Regions from separate parts of the Endozoicomonas gorgoniicola genome, predicted to be linked through region 2. Evidence: predicted binding sites of a transcription regulator. Region 2 holds the regulator's gene; each other region holds the start of a gene.
What was found. Region 2 encodes PhoB, which activates phosphate uptake and scavenging genes when phosphate is short. Its sites were predicted from a motif close to TGTCATANNNNTGTCANA; they were not measured.

Region 1 (3,159 bases), 840 kb from region 2:
AACTGGTTTTACCCTTTGCCCGAAGTTCCATTGCCTGACCCATATTAATCAAACCGATAATCATGGCAGAGGCTTCAAAATACACATGTCGAGCCGCCACGGGGAACCATTGCGGCCAGAGTACCACCACCATGGAGTAGATCCATGCTGTCCCGGTTCCCAGGGCAATCAGCGTATCCATCGTGGCAGAGCCGTGACGAACCGACTCCACCAGCCCATGAAAGAAATGACGTCCGGAGAACACCAGAATTCCCAGGGTGACCATACCCACACTGCCCCACAACCACTGATCCTGCGGGGTATGAACACTCATAGGGATAAAAAACATCGACAGCATCAACGGGATACTGACCGCCAGCGCAAAGATGCCATGTTTCAGAAGATAACGGTACTGTTCCTGATCTCGCTGTTCCTGCTGACGACGATTGTCTTCTTCACTGTCAATTAACGACCCTGGCTTACCAATAGCTTCGAGAGCCTGCAGCAGAGTTACCACATCTGGCACACCGTCTACTTCTGCAGTTTTTTCCGCCAGATTGACCCGGGCATCCTTCACATCGTCAACGGATTTAAGCGCCTTTTCGACTTTTGCAACACAGCCTGCACAACTCATATCGGGTACAGACAGGCTGATTGTCTCCTGATTCATACAACCTGCTTCCATTAATGTATTCATTATTGTGAAGGATAAACCTTCCTGTCGCTGGAAGGTCAAGGAGAAGCATGACAGCCGTACGATGGTGGACACCACCCTCAAGATTGATACGCAGACCAGGCTGAAAAACTAATTGGCCTGCACCCGCCTGGTCTGCGTCTGAACACTGTTGCAAATCGCTTGCAAAAATCGCTTGCAAAAACAGAATGATCACATCGGGAAAAATACCTTGCTCACCTCAGCTCAGGTCAAATTCCCCGTTCTTGACTCCCTTGATAAAAGCATCCCATTCGGCCGAACTAAAGACCAATGTTACTTTGTCCGGATCGCTGCTTTGCCTCACAGCAACTTCTTTTTCCGGACTGATTGCAACGGCAACACAAAAAACCCTTGCAAGAGGCAAACAGGCTGAGGATTTTTTAAAGTGCCTGTCATTTTCAAAGTAAGCGCTCATAACTTAACTCCCCTTTCTTAATGAGGAACCAATCAGTCTAACTAAAGTCGCCGAAAAATCAATGATGATAGAAACTGTGAGGTGGGAGCTAAACAGCCCACAAAATTATTTCAGTACAATGTCAATATTGTAATATTTCTGAAACATAAACCCTTTACCTTCGCCATCATCATTCACGCACTAAGGTGCAGAAAAATGTCTGAAATGACAGCTGTTAGTCCTGTTTCAAATGACAAGGTGATGACACGCCACTACGGTCGCATCTGGTTAAAGGTAATCCTCTGGATTTACGGCCTGCTGGTTGCCGTAAGTGTTATTGGTTCCGGTTTCAAAATGGTAGTGGGTGGCAACGCCGCTGAACTGTTTAACTTTGCCAACAATGCTTTTCTGGCTTTGATTGCCGGCACACTGGCTACTGCACTGATACAGTCTTCCAGTACAGTGACGTCTATCATTGTGGGTCTGGTAGCTGGCGGACTGCCAGTACACATGGCGATCCCGATGATTATGGGTGCCAATATTGGTACAACAATCACTAACACTGTCGTTAGTCTGGGTCACATGGGCTGTAATAAAGAGTTCAAACGGGCTTTTTCAGCATCCACCGTGCATGACTTCTTTAACTATCTGGCGGTGCTGATTATTCTGCCACTGGAACTGATGACCGGCTTTCTGAGTAAACTGTCCCTGTCCGTGGCTGAAATGCTGGTGGGTGGTCAGGATATGAGCATCAGCTTTAACCTTGTGAAGTTTCTCACAGCGCCGTCAGTAGACATTATCAAAGGTTTTGCCAGGCTGCTGCCTGACAATACCCTGGGTGGTCTGGCAATGATTGCCTTTGGTGTTTTCCTGATCTTCTCTGCCGTGGTTCGTTTAGGCAAACTGCTGAAAAAGGTGATGACCGGCAAGGCTAAGGACGTTCTGGAAAAATCCATTGGTCGCGGCCCAATTTCCGGCATTGTTTCCGGCGCTGCCATGACCGTCATGGTTCAGTCGTCTACCACCACGACCTGTCTGATGGTACCCATGGTCGGCAGCGGTCTGTTCTCGGTTCGTCAGATGTACCCTGTTACCCTTGGTGCAAATATTGGTACAACCATTACGGCCATCCTGGCAGCCACTGCGATCTCTGGCAATGCCGCCATGTCAGCAATGACCATTGCTATGGTGCATCTGTTCTTTAACCTGTTTGCGGTAGCACTTATCTATGGCATCAAGCCACTGCGTGAAATCCCACTGTTCGCCGCCGAGAAACTGGCAGAGCTGGCAGTGAAAAAGAAGGCTTACGCATTTGCCTATCTGGCACTGGCCTTCTTTGTTCTTCCGGGACTGGCCATCTTTTTGACCAAATAATCGCAAATCCGGATGCACTTTAAACGCCTTGCAATTCATCATTGCAGGGCGTTTTTTATGGATCAGAACAACACTTCAACACCCACCCACACTTGCCTTCCCGGTTCATGAACCCTTAAGGCTTCCGGGTTAAAGGGATCACGGCTGGCGCGGTTAACGTGCAGGGCATAGGTTCGGTCAAACAGATTTTCGACACCACCCAGCAGCTTTAAACCTTTATCCAGCTGATACCAGCCATACAAATGCATCACGCCATAACCTGACGATTCACCAGCATCCAGTCCGCTGTCTGTATCCACTTTATCCTGACGGGCTGCAAGCTCATATCTGGCCCCCAGTAACCAGGCATCCGTGTTGTAATCCAGCTTGATACTGCCCGTCAGAGGTGGAATCTGTGGCAGATTTTTCTGCTGGGAATCATCACGGTTTTCGCCCCGGATCCAGGACAATCCAATAGCAGGCTGCCAGTGTCCAATGTCATAGCGGGATTCCATTTCCAATCCATATAAGCGGGCATCGACGTTTTTATACAGTTTTGCTCCTCTCTTACCTGAAGAGCTGCCAGAAGTGCGCAGGATAAAGTCATTGACCTCATCAACAAAAGCCATCACACGAAACTGTGCCCGGGTTGCCTGAAACTGATAACCAGCATCCAGCTGATGATGAATCTCTGGCTTTATCCGGGGATTACCCACCC
Region 2 (3,159 bases):
AATACCAATACCGTTATCTTCCACCATTAAATGGCCACGATCTTCATCCTGCCACCAGCGTACATGAATCTTGCCACCTGCCGGGGTATAGCGAACCGCATTGAACACCAGGTTCGAGAACGCACTGCGCAGCTCGTGGGCGCACCCCCCCAGCTCGGCATCTTCCGGGCATTCCAGATAAATCTTATGCTGACTTTCCCCACTTAATGCCTTGCCATCTTCAACAATGGCGTGCAGCATCGGTCGCAGGCTGACAGCGCTGTTCTCATCAATTTCAGCGGCTTCCAGTTTGGACAGCGTTAACAGATCCTGCACCAACCCCTGCATACGCAGTGACTGTTCCTGCATACGGTTCATGGCCTTGCTCCATATTGGTGGAAGATCATGATCGTGTACACCGTCAATCAACGTTTCCAGATAGCCTGAGATCACCGTTAGTGGCGTTCTGAGTTCATGGGAAACGTTTGCCACAAAGTCCTTACGCATGATTTCCAGCTGCATAAGGCGAGTGACATCGCGGACAATGATCATGCGGTTGCCACGACCATACACAGTAACATTGACTTCAATCTGGTACTCATCATTGAGTGGTGAGGGAATCAACAGTGGTTTTTGATAACGCCCCTGCTCAAAATAATCCACAAAACGTGGATCACGCAGCAAATTCGTGATGGGTTGTCCCTTGTCGTCGGGCGTCTTGAAGCCTAACAACTCTTCCGCAGCAAGGTTCCACCATTCAAGGTTGTTATGGCGGTCCACCATAATGACTGCATCTTTTAATGCGGTAGTGGAAGACTGGATTCGGTCTATAACCGTAGAAAGGCGACGGCGGGCGCGTCCATGGTGTTTCTGAAGGCGATAGATTCCGTCGAATATCTCACCCCATAAGCCTTTGCTTTCAGGCGGTTCTTCGTTGCGGTCTTTGGCTGCATGGAGCCAGTCCAGCAACCGGAACAGTTCTTTAACACTCCAGAGGCAATAAGTCATCAGTACGATGGAGAGCCCAAGAAAGGCATTGCCCAGAAGCCAGCCAAGGCAGAAGCCGACACCGGAAAGTAACAGCATTCGGCTCAGGACGTAAGATTTGGTAATACTGGTCATTCCGGCTCTATTTTCGAATTTTAATAAACTGTCTTAAACCTTTACCGAGAATCGGTAACCCGTACCGCGAACCGTCTGAACAAAGCCTTCATAGTCTGACCCCAGCGCCTTGCGCAGCCGACGAATATGTACGTCGACGGTTCGTTCTTCCACGTACACATTGCCTCCCCAGACCTGGTCCAGCAACTGCCCGCGCGTGTAAGCCCGTTCCTGGTGCGTCAGAAAGAACTGCAATAAACGGTATTCCGTGGGACCCATTTCTGCCGGGTTGCCGTTGATGCTGACGCGATGGCTTACAGGGTCAAGCTCAAGGCCTTTAATAATAATCGGGCTCTGGGCGTCCTGCCCACCGGCACGGCGCAGTACCGCTTTCAGGCGTGCTGCCAGCTCCCGTGGCGAGAAGGGTTTGACGATGTAATCGTCTGCACCCGTTTCCAGCCCCTGAATCTTATGGTCTTCCTCGCCTTTTGCGGTCAGCATGACAATGGGTATCTCAGAAGTCAGCTCATTGCGTTTTAAACGACGCGCAAATTCAATGCCGGAGATATCGGGCAACATCCAGTCCAGCAAAATAAGGTCTGGCTTGTGATCGATAACCTGAGCGTGTGCCTGTTTGGCGTCAGCCGCCTCCAGACAGTTATAACCCGCCATTTCCAGAGCGACTGAGACCATCTCCCTGATGGGTTCTTCGTCGTCGACGATGAGAATTGTTCTTCCTGACATGCCTGTTCACCTTTCCTGTCTCATCTGTTACAGAACCTGGCAGCCTGTTTTGCCAGATAAAATCCCATTTGCGCCATTACACAGTTCAAATGTTACAAACAGATGACACCTCTATCTTATGGAAACTAAAAAAGGCTTAAACATAACCAAAAGCAATGCCCAAGAAAATGACGGCTCCTACCCAATGGTTACTAAGAAACGCTTTAAAGCAGTCCATTCTTTCCCGATTTCGCGTCCGTAGCTGCTGATGAACAAACATCCCTGCTGCAACTACCAGAGAACAATAAAAACTCAGGCCAAGACCTGCCTGAATACCGACCATTACTAATGTACCAAGAGCCAGGCATTGAAGGATGCCGATAATGATGTTGTCCAGATCACCAAACAAAATAGCGGTCGACTTAATACCAATTTTCACATCATCATCACGATCCACCATGGCGTACTGAGTATCGTAACCTACTGTCCAGAACACGTTGCCAAGAAACAATAACCAACCAATCTGGCTTATCGTTCCACTTTCCGCTGCGTAGGCCATGGGGATAGCCCAGCCAAAAGCGGCTCCCAGAACCACCTGGGGCAAATGAGTAAAACGTTTGGCAAATGGATAAACAGCCGCAAGTGCAAGCCCACCCAGAGAGAGCATGATCGTCAAAAGGTTCGTAAGAAGAACCAAAACAAAAGACAGGGCGACCAGGAGCGAGAAAAAGAGCAGAGCCTCTTTTTCATTGATTTTTCCCGTTACCAGAGGGCGGTTGCAGGTTCTTTTTACACTGCCGTCATAGTGGCGGTCAGCATAATCGTTGATGACACAGCCGGCACTGCGCATCAGAACCACTCCGGCAATAAAAATTAACAGGTTTTTCAGGCTTGGCAGACCTTCTGCTGCCATCCACAATGCCCAAAGGGTGGGCCATAACAAGAGGTAGATGCCAATAGGGCGATCCAGCCGACACAGCTGGACAAAATCCTTTATGCGGGGGTAGCGGGCAGAAAAAGATTGAAGGTTGGAAAAGTCCCCCGCCAGTTTTTTAAGGTACGTCATGATGATTGTCATTTTTGCAACTGGCTTGGGTTTCAGTCTAACAGGTTAGACTTTCTATAAGTACTCTTACATAAGCTCTGGATTATATTCCGGTAAAAAAACTTCACAAACCGAAATGGCTTTACCATTCAGGTAAAACTGTGAGCGCCTTCCCCAGGCACTTTCTTCATAGTAGGGTCGATCTAAATGCAGGTTAAACTGGCAGGCAGGCAGTTCATCGATCTCAATCTGCCCCCGTTTAAGTGATGGCTGATTAAACAGAAACTCTCCCAGCGGGCGTTCTCCCAGCT
Region 3 (3,159 bases), 300 kb from region 2:
AAGCGCCGGTCAAAGTGTCTGCTTCTGATGTGGAAGCCGCTCTGTCTGAAGCGCTTAACTTCGGCGAAGCGTGATAAGAAGCGTGATAAGAAGTGTGATCAACAGTGTGCGCCTTCGGGCGCACCGTTGAGTATTTATATTTCTTTTCGGGAAGCAGACCTCTCTGCTTCCTGCTTTTCCCGGACTGTTAATGACAGTTCGCAGGATGTACTCCATTCCAAAAGTCTCTCAACTTCTCTGTATTCTTAAAGTATTTCAACGAAGCTCATAGATCAGCGTGGTTCCTGACACTTCGTGCCCAACAACCAGTAGTGGGTTCCCTGTAGGGCTTTCTTCCGCAGAAACAAACACCATTCCCTCCGGGGATAAGTCACCCGATTTCTCAGGCTGCTCAGCAGCATCGACGGTAAAATCCCGATTGTGAACATAGCGAACATATTCTGGTGACTTTGGATGAGTGATGTCATACATAAAAATACCCCCTGTTCGCTCAAGCCCTATGAATGCATAATGTCGCCCATTGATTTGCCCGAGCGCCAGTGCTTCAGGCTCAGGGCCTTTATCGTCACTGCGGCTATCGCCTCTGGTCTTATCGTCATTATTATTGAAGTCAGCTCCCAGGATATCAGCGGTGATTCGCTCAAAATCATCACCCGAGTCAAACATAAGATTGCCTTTTGCATCCCATATTGAGAAAGAGCGACCACCGTAAGAGTAAAGCTTTTCGTACTGTCCGTTGTTATCTGCATTACCCAGGGTATTAGTAATTTTCAACCGTGCCAGTCCCGCTGAACTTTGTGATTTTTCGGCATTAGGATGATCAGGGGAGACCTTGATTTTTTTGACCCGGACTTCTTCAGAAAAGCCAAGACAGCCGTCTTCTTTATTAAATTTGAGCCCGCCTGAAGCAAGGCACTCTTTTTTGGAAAGGCTGTTGTACCAGTAGTCTCTGGCATCCCCTTCATTAGCGCTGACCACAAAGGTTTTGCCATTAACCGTATAGGAAGCAATGGTGTCGGGTTGATACATGCCGTATACACCAGACCATTTTTTCAGGTTTACACCGTCCTTATCGCTAAGGTCTGTCAGGAAACGACCAAAATCTTTAAAGCCCAGCGGTACTACTTTTGCCACTTCAGCTTTATCAATATCAATAATTGCCAGAGCGTTATTTTCCTGCAGGCTGACAAAAGCGGTCTTTGAGTCATCAGACACGGCTATATATTCCGGTTCAAGGTCCTGAGCAACGGATGCATTCCGGCCAAATACTCGCACGTTCTCATCCAGCTCCGCATGCCTTGCTCCACCCTTGTTAAAATCTGCAAAACTGACCCGGCGTACTTCACCTACGGTGCCATTGTCGTGAATTTCAACGATACTGACTGAGCCTTCAGGGTCGACCTTGTAATCATCGGATGGCTCGCCTTCGTTGGCTACCAGAGCATAATGACCGTCTGGTGTGATCGTCACCATATCGGGTAGCTCGCCAACATAGACGTAATCCCTGAAAGTCACCCGACCGGATTGATTGACCTCAAAAAGCATCAGCACACCCTGCTCCTGTTTGTTTTCAGCTTCGACGACAACCGCTAGAAGATCACCATGCAAAGCAAGGCTGTTTGCATTGCCCAGAGGAATCCCTGGTAAAAAGCGTTGAAGGTTAATGAAGCCGCGTTTAGTCAGGTTTGAATTCGTAAGAGGGTTGGGCAGTCGCTGACTGCTTAAGTGGCTGGCATCCAGAATATCGATGGTTTTGCTGCCTGAATTAATAACAAAAACTGACTGACTGCCTGAATGCCAGCTAATAATTTCTGCGGCTCCATCATGAAAAATTCCTGAAGCATAGCGCCCTACAGGTTGCATGTCCGGATGTCGAGCCGTTTCCCTTTGATGTTTTGGTGCACACCCTGTCAGAACGGTTGTCAGGGCTACGGTAGTCAGAAGCAGGCTGCCTTTGAGAGACTGAGGTTTCATTTTCTTACCTGTCGTTTTTATTGTTCATAAAGCAGCGTTATAGCATGAGAAGATGATAAGCAGATGACAAGCTGGCTTATACAGGATGTGGGATTGAATGGCTTTCTGGAGGAATCCTGTCCGGAGTTAGAATTGATCCACAATCGCCCAGTTTGGATTGCCGTTAAGGTAGTTTACCAGATCTTTTGGCAAGGCCCGTCTGGCATCAATAGCCATATAATTGTGAATCAACGCAGTGGAGCGGCAGGCTGTCTGGTAAAGGGCGATGGGCAGGTAAGTGCATATCGCTCCCGAAAACCATCCTGAATGTCCGGATTGAAGTTCGGCAGGCGGTTGCCCGGTACAGTTTACACAAAGGTATTTCGCATAATGTATGGCTTTTGCTCCAAAACAGGCATCCCCAAAAAATGATGAAACGGTGCTTGAAACACTGTAGGTTCCCCTTGCTGATGTTCGGCCGACGCTATGCACATATTTTGCTGATTCGTTCATGCAAACCCAGATATGGCCAATAGAAGCGGCTTTTGCCGGAATCATTTCATCGTTAAGGCGAAAAACGGACCAGACATCATTAAACTCTTTCTCTACGGTCAGGTCACAGGGCAAAAGCCTTTTGGAGAATCCCAGGGATCGGACCATATCGAAAATAGCCGGGATCCGATTCTGTGTCAGTGCAGGCTGAGCGACGACAGCAATATGAAAGTTCAGGGCTTTGGTAATATCCTGGTCTTTACCGTGCCGAACCAGAATATCCCCCTTGCATAAGGTGAATATCTTTTTCAGTGTATTCATCTTTTTTGTTGCTGTTCCCATGAATGACCACCTCCCAGCATGACAAAACTCCATCACCACCTATAATAGCGGCTGATTGAAGTGCCGATTCTGCCAGACGTTGTATACTCAATCTGTCCAGTGTCTACCTCTCCTTATTCCCCGCATAAGTCTTTATTGAGACATACCATGTCAACATCTGAACCGGAAAATGAAATCTGGGAAAGCAGGTTAACTTTTGTGCTGGCGGCCTCAGGCGCTGCAATAGGGCTGGCTAACCTGTGGCGCTTTCCTTACATTGCTATTCAATACGGTGGGGGAGCTTTTATTCTTGTCTATCTGTTGACTGTACTGTTTCTGAGTCTGCCGCTTATGATAGCTGAGGTCGGTCTGGGTCGTTATTCCCGCAGTGAC
Region 4 (3,159 bases), 140 kb from region 2:
GCTCCAGAAAGCGGCCAACAATGGAGCGCACCTGAATGTTTTCCGACAAGCCCTCAATACCGGGCCTCAGGCAACAGATACCCCGTACAATCAGGTCAATTTTTACGCCTGCCTGAGAAGCCTTATACAGCGCACGAATCATCTGCTTTTCAGTCAGGGCGTTGATCTTGATAATGATTCGGGCGCTTTTGCCCTCTTTGGCATTGGCGGCTTCATGGTTGATGCGGTCAATCAGACCTTTCTTCAGGGTAAAGGGGGCGTGCAGAAGCTTTCTCACCTTGAAGGCTTTGCCCATGCCGGTCAGTTGCTGGAAGATTTTGCGCACGTCGTTGGTGATGTCCTTGTCACAGGTCAGCAGGCTGTAATCGGTATACAGACGGGCATTGCCAGCATGGTAGTTACCGGTGCCCAGGTGGGCGTAACGCTGAATACTGCGACCTTCCCGCCGTACAATCAGCATCATTTTGGCATGTGTCTTGTAGCCCACTACCCCATAGACGACAACGGCTCCTGCTTCCTGCAGTCGTAAGGCCAGCGCAAGATTCTCCTCCTCATCAAACCTTGCCCGGATTTCTACCACCACGGTCACTTCTTTGCCGTGTCGGGCGGCTTCTACCAGTGCATCTGCCATTTCAGAGTGAGCGCCGGTTCGGTACAGCGTTTGACGAATCGCCAGCACATTCGGGTCTTTCGCTGCCTGACGCAGCATATCAATGACCGGCGTGAAGGATTCGTAGGGGTGGTGCAGCAGAATATCGGCTTTCTTGACATAATCCAGCACGTTTTCGGTGCTGTTCGGACGAGATTGCAGAACCTTCGGGTATTCCGGTGTGAAAGGCGGGAATGTCAGGTGCTCATCGGCACCATTGTTGCAGACTGACATCAGGCGGGTCAGGTTCACCGGGCCATTGACCCGGTAAACCTCTTCTTCCGTCAGGCCAAACTCTTTTAACAGGAAGTCCACCAGAGGCTGTGGACAGTTGTCGACCACTTCCAGACGCACCGCCTCGCCATAACGACGGGAAAGCAGTTCACCCTGAAGCGCCTTGGCAAGGTCTTCAACTTCATCTTCCAGGTCAAGGTCGCTGTTGCGGGTCAGGCGGAACTGGTAGCAGCCCTTGACCTTCATGCCCGGGAACAGGTCTTCCATATGACGATGAATGATAGACGACAAGAACACGTAATTTGTACCGTTATTGTCGCATATGTCATCAGGGAGTTTGATGACTCTTGGCAATGAGCGAGGTGCCGGAATAACAGCCATGCCGGTATCACGACCAAAGGCGTCTTTGCCTTCCAGCGAAACAATAAAGCACAGCAGTTTATTAGCCAGACGTGGAAACGGGTGCGCCGGATCCAGGCCGATTGGGCTGATAATCGGCATCACTTCGTTGTAGAAAAAACGCTTAACCCAGATTCTCTGTTTCTCATTCAGCTCTGAACGTTTAATGAAGTGTATGTTTTCTTCTTTCAGTGCTGGCAGCAGGGTTTCATTCAGAATTTGATACTGACGGGTGACCTGCTCTTTGGCATAAGCGTTGATTTCTTTCAGCACTGCCCGAGGTCCCATACCATCCAGACCCACCAGTTCACGACCGTAACCGATCTGCTGCATCAATCCGGCGACACGAATTTCAAAGAACTCATCAATGTTGGAGCTGTAGATCAACAGAAAGCGCAGGCGCTCAAGCAGGGGGTGTTCTTCATTAAGTGCCTGCTCCAGCACCCTGGTGTTGAACTGCAAATGACTCAGTTCCCGGTTGATGTAGTACTCCGGGTTGCTCAGGTCGGTGATCCGGGGAGGCGCTTTTGCCGCTTCCTGTTTTGAGGGCGATGAACCACCTGTCGCTGAATCGTCGGTGTGTGTGGCAGATCGTGAAGAAGGTTGTTGGGTATTGTCCATAAAAACTCTTACTGCGTTCTGAAAGCGCTGGGGCAAACTGCCCCAAGCTACCAGAAAACTGTTACAAAAAAATGATTGTTATGGTTATTACAGCCTCATATCCATTGTTCAGACTAGCAATACTGCTGAATTTAGCCTTTCAGGCATTTTGCCGCTTCTTTGGCGAAATAGGTCAGAATGGCATCAGCGCCGGCACGTTTAAAGCACAGCAACGACTCCATCATAACTTTTTCACCGTCCAGCCAGCCGTTTTCCGCTGCGGCCTTGTGCATGGCGTATTCACCACTGACCTGATAGGCAAAGGTGGGCACTTTGAATTTTTCTTTTACCCGGCGTAAAACGTCCAGGTAAGGCATACCGGGCTTCACCATCACCATGTCTGCCCCTTCTGCCAGGTCAGCGGCGACTTCGTGCAGCGCTTCATCGGAATTGGCGACATCCATCTGGAATGTGTATTTATTGCCTTTTCCAAGGTTGCCAGCTGATCCCACGGCATCTCTGAAAGGTCCGTAGTAGGCTGACGCGTATTTGGCAGAGTAAGCCAGTATGGAGGTGTTGTTAAAGCCAGTTTCTTCCAGAGCCTGCCGAATGGCACCGATTCGCCCGTCCATCATATCTGAGGGGGCAACGATATCGGCACCCGCTTCGGCGTGGGATAACGCCTGTTTAACCAGCACCTCGACAGTGGGGTCATTGATGACATAGCCGGTTTCATCCACTAATCCATCCAGACCATGGCTGGTGAACGGGTCCAGCGCCACATCGGTGATGACTCCCAGCTCCGGGTAGTGTTGCTTAATAGCACGAACGGTGCGCTGAATCAGCCCTTCCGGGTTATAAGCTTCCGTGGCATCATCGGATTTTTTATCCTGTGGAATCACCGGGAACAGAGCAATGGCGGGTATACCCAGGCTGACCAGCTCATCGGCCTCCCGTAACAACTGGTCAATGGTGACACGTTCCACTCCCGGCATGGAAGGCACGGCTTCCCTGTCATTCACACCTTCCTTGACAAAAACAGGGTAAATCAGGTCACTGGCCGATAAAGAGTTTTCCTGCATCAATTGGCGTGAGAACGTGTTGAAACGCATGCGTCTTGGGCGGTTGCCGGGGAATGAACGTTGAATCATGGAACTGCTTACCTGTTTGTTCTATCCGCTCAGGGCTGTCTGTTTGTCTACCTGAACGCTTGATAAGATTATACGGGAAATACTTAACAAGTCTTGTGTCGCCTGTAAACAAACGAGTTTATAACC

Region 1: the regulator PhoB is predicted to act here: its motif matches at 1,238-1,255, upstream of NX722_RS19825 (Na/Pi symporter).
Region 3: the regulator PhoB is predicted to act here: its motif matches at 2,026-2,043, upstream of NX722_RS24765 (choice-of-anchor I family protein).
Region 4: the regulator PhoB is predicted to act here: its motif matches at 1,963-1,980, upstream of ppk1 (polyphosphate kinase 1).

The regions. Positions count from the first base shown of each region.
Region 1 is NZ_JAPFCC010000001.1:4,372,580-4,375,738, forward strand. It holds gene NX722_RS19815 (heavy metal translocating P-type ATPase) at 1-649, opposite strand, end outside; gene NX722_RS19820 (DUF397 domain-containing protein) at 894-1,109, opposite strand; gene NX722_RS19825 (Na/Pi symporter) at 1,305-2,462, shown strand; gene NX722_RS19830 (TonB-dependent copper receptor) at 2,525-3,159, opposite strand, start outside.
Region 2 is NZ_JAPFCC010000001.1:5,213,561-5,216,719, forward strand. It holds gene phoR (phosphate regulon sensor histidine kinase PhoR) at 1-1,101, opposite strand, end outside; gene phoB (phosphate regulon transcriptional regulator PhoB) at 1,135-1,824, opposite strand; gene ubiA (4-hydroxybenzoate octaprenyltransferase) at 1,961-2,869, opposite strand; gene NX722_RS23365 (chorismate--pyruvate lyase family protein) at 2,936-3,159, opposite strand, start outside.
Region 3 is NZ_JAPFCC010000001.1:5,514,346-5,517,504, forward strand. It holds gene rpoC (DNA-directed RNA polymerase subunit beta') at 1-74, shown strand, start outside; gene NX722_RS24765 (choice-of-anchor I family protein) at 256-1,974, opposite strand; gene NX722_RS24770 (hypothetical protein) at 2,101-2,787, opposite strand; gene NX722_RS24775 (sodium-dependent transporter) at 2,935-3,159, shown strand, end outside.
Region 4 is NZ_JAPFCC010000001.1:5,354,738-5,357,896, forward strand. It holds gene ppk1 (polyphosphate kinase 1) at 1-1,903, opposite strand, end outside; gene hemB (porphobilinogen synthase) at 2,035-3,033, opposite strand.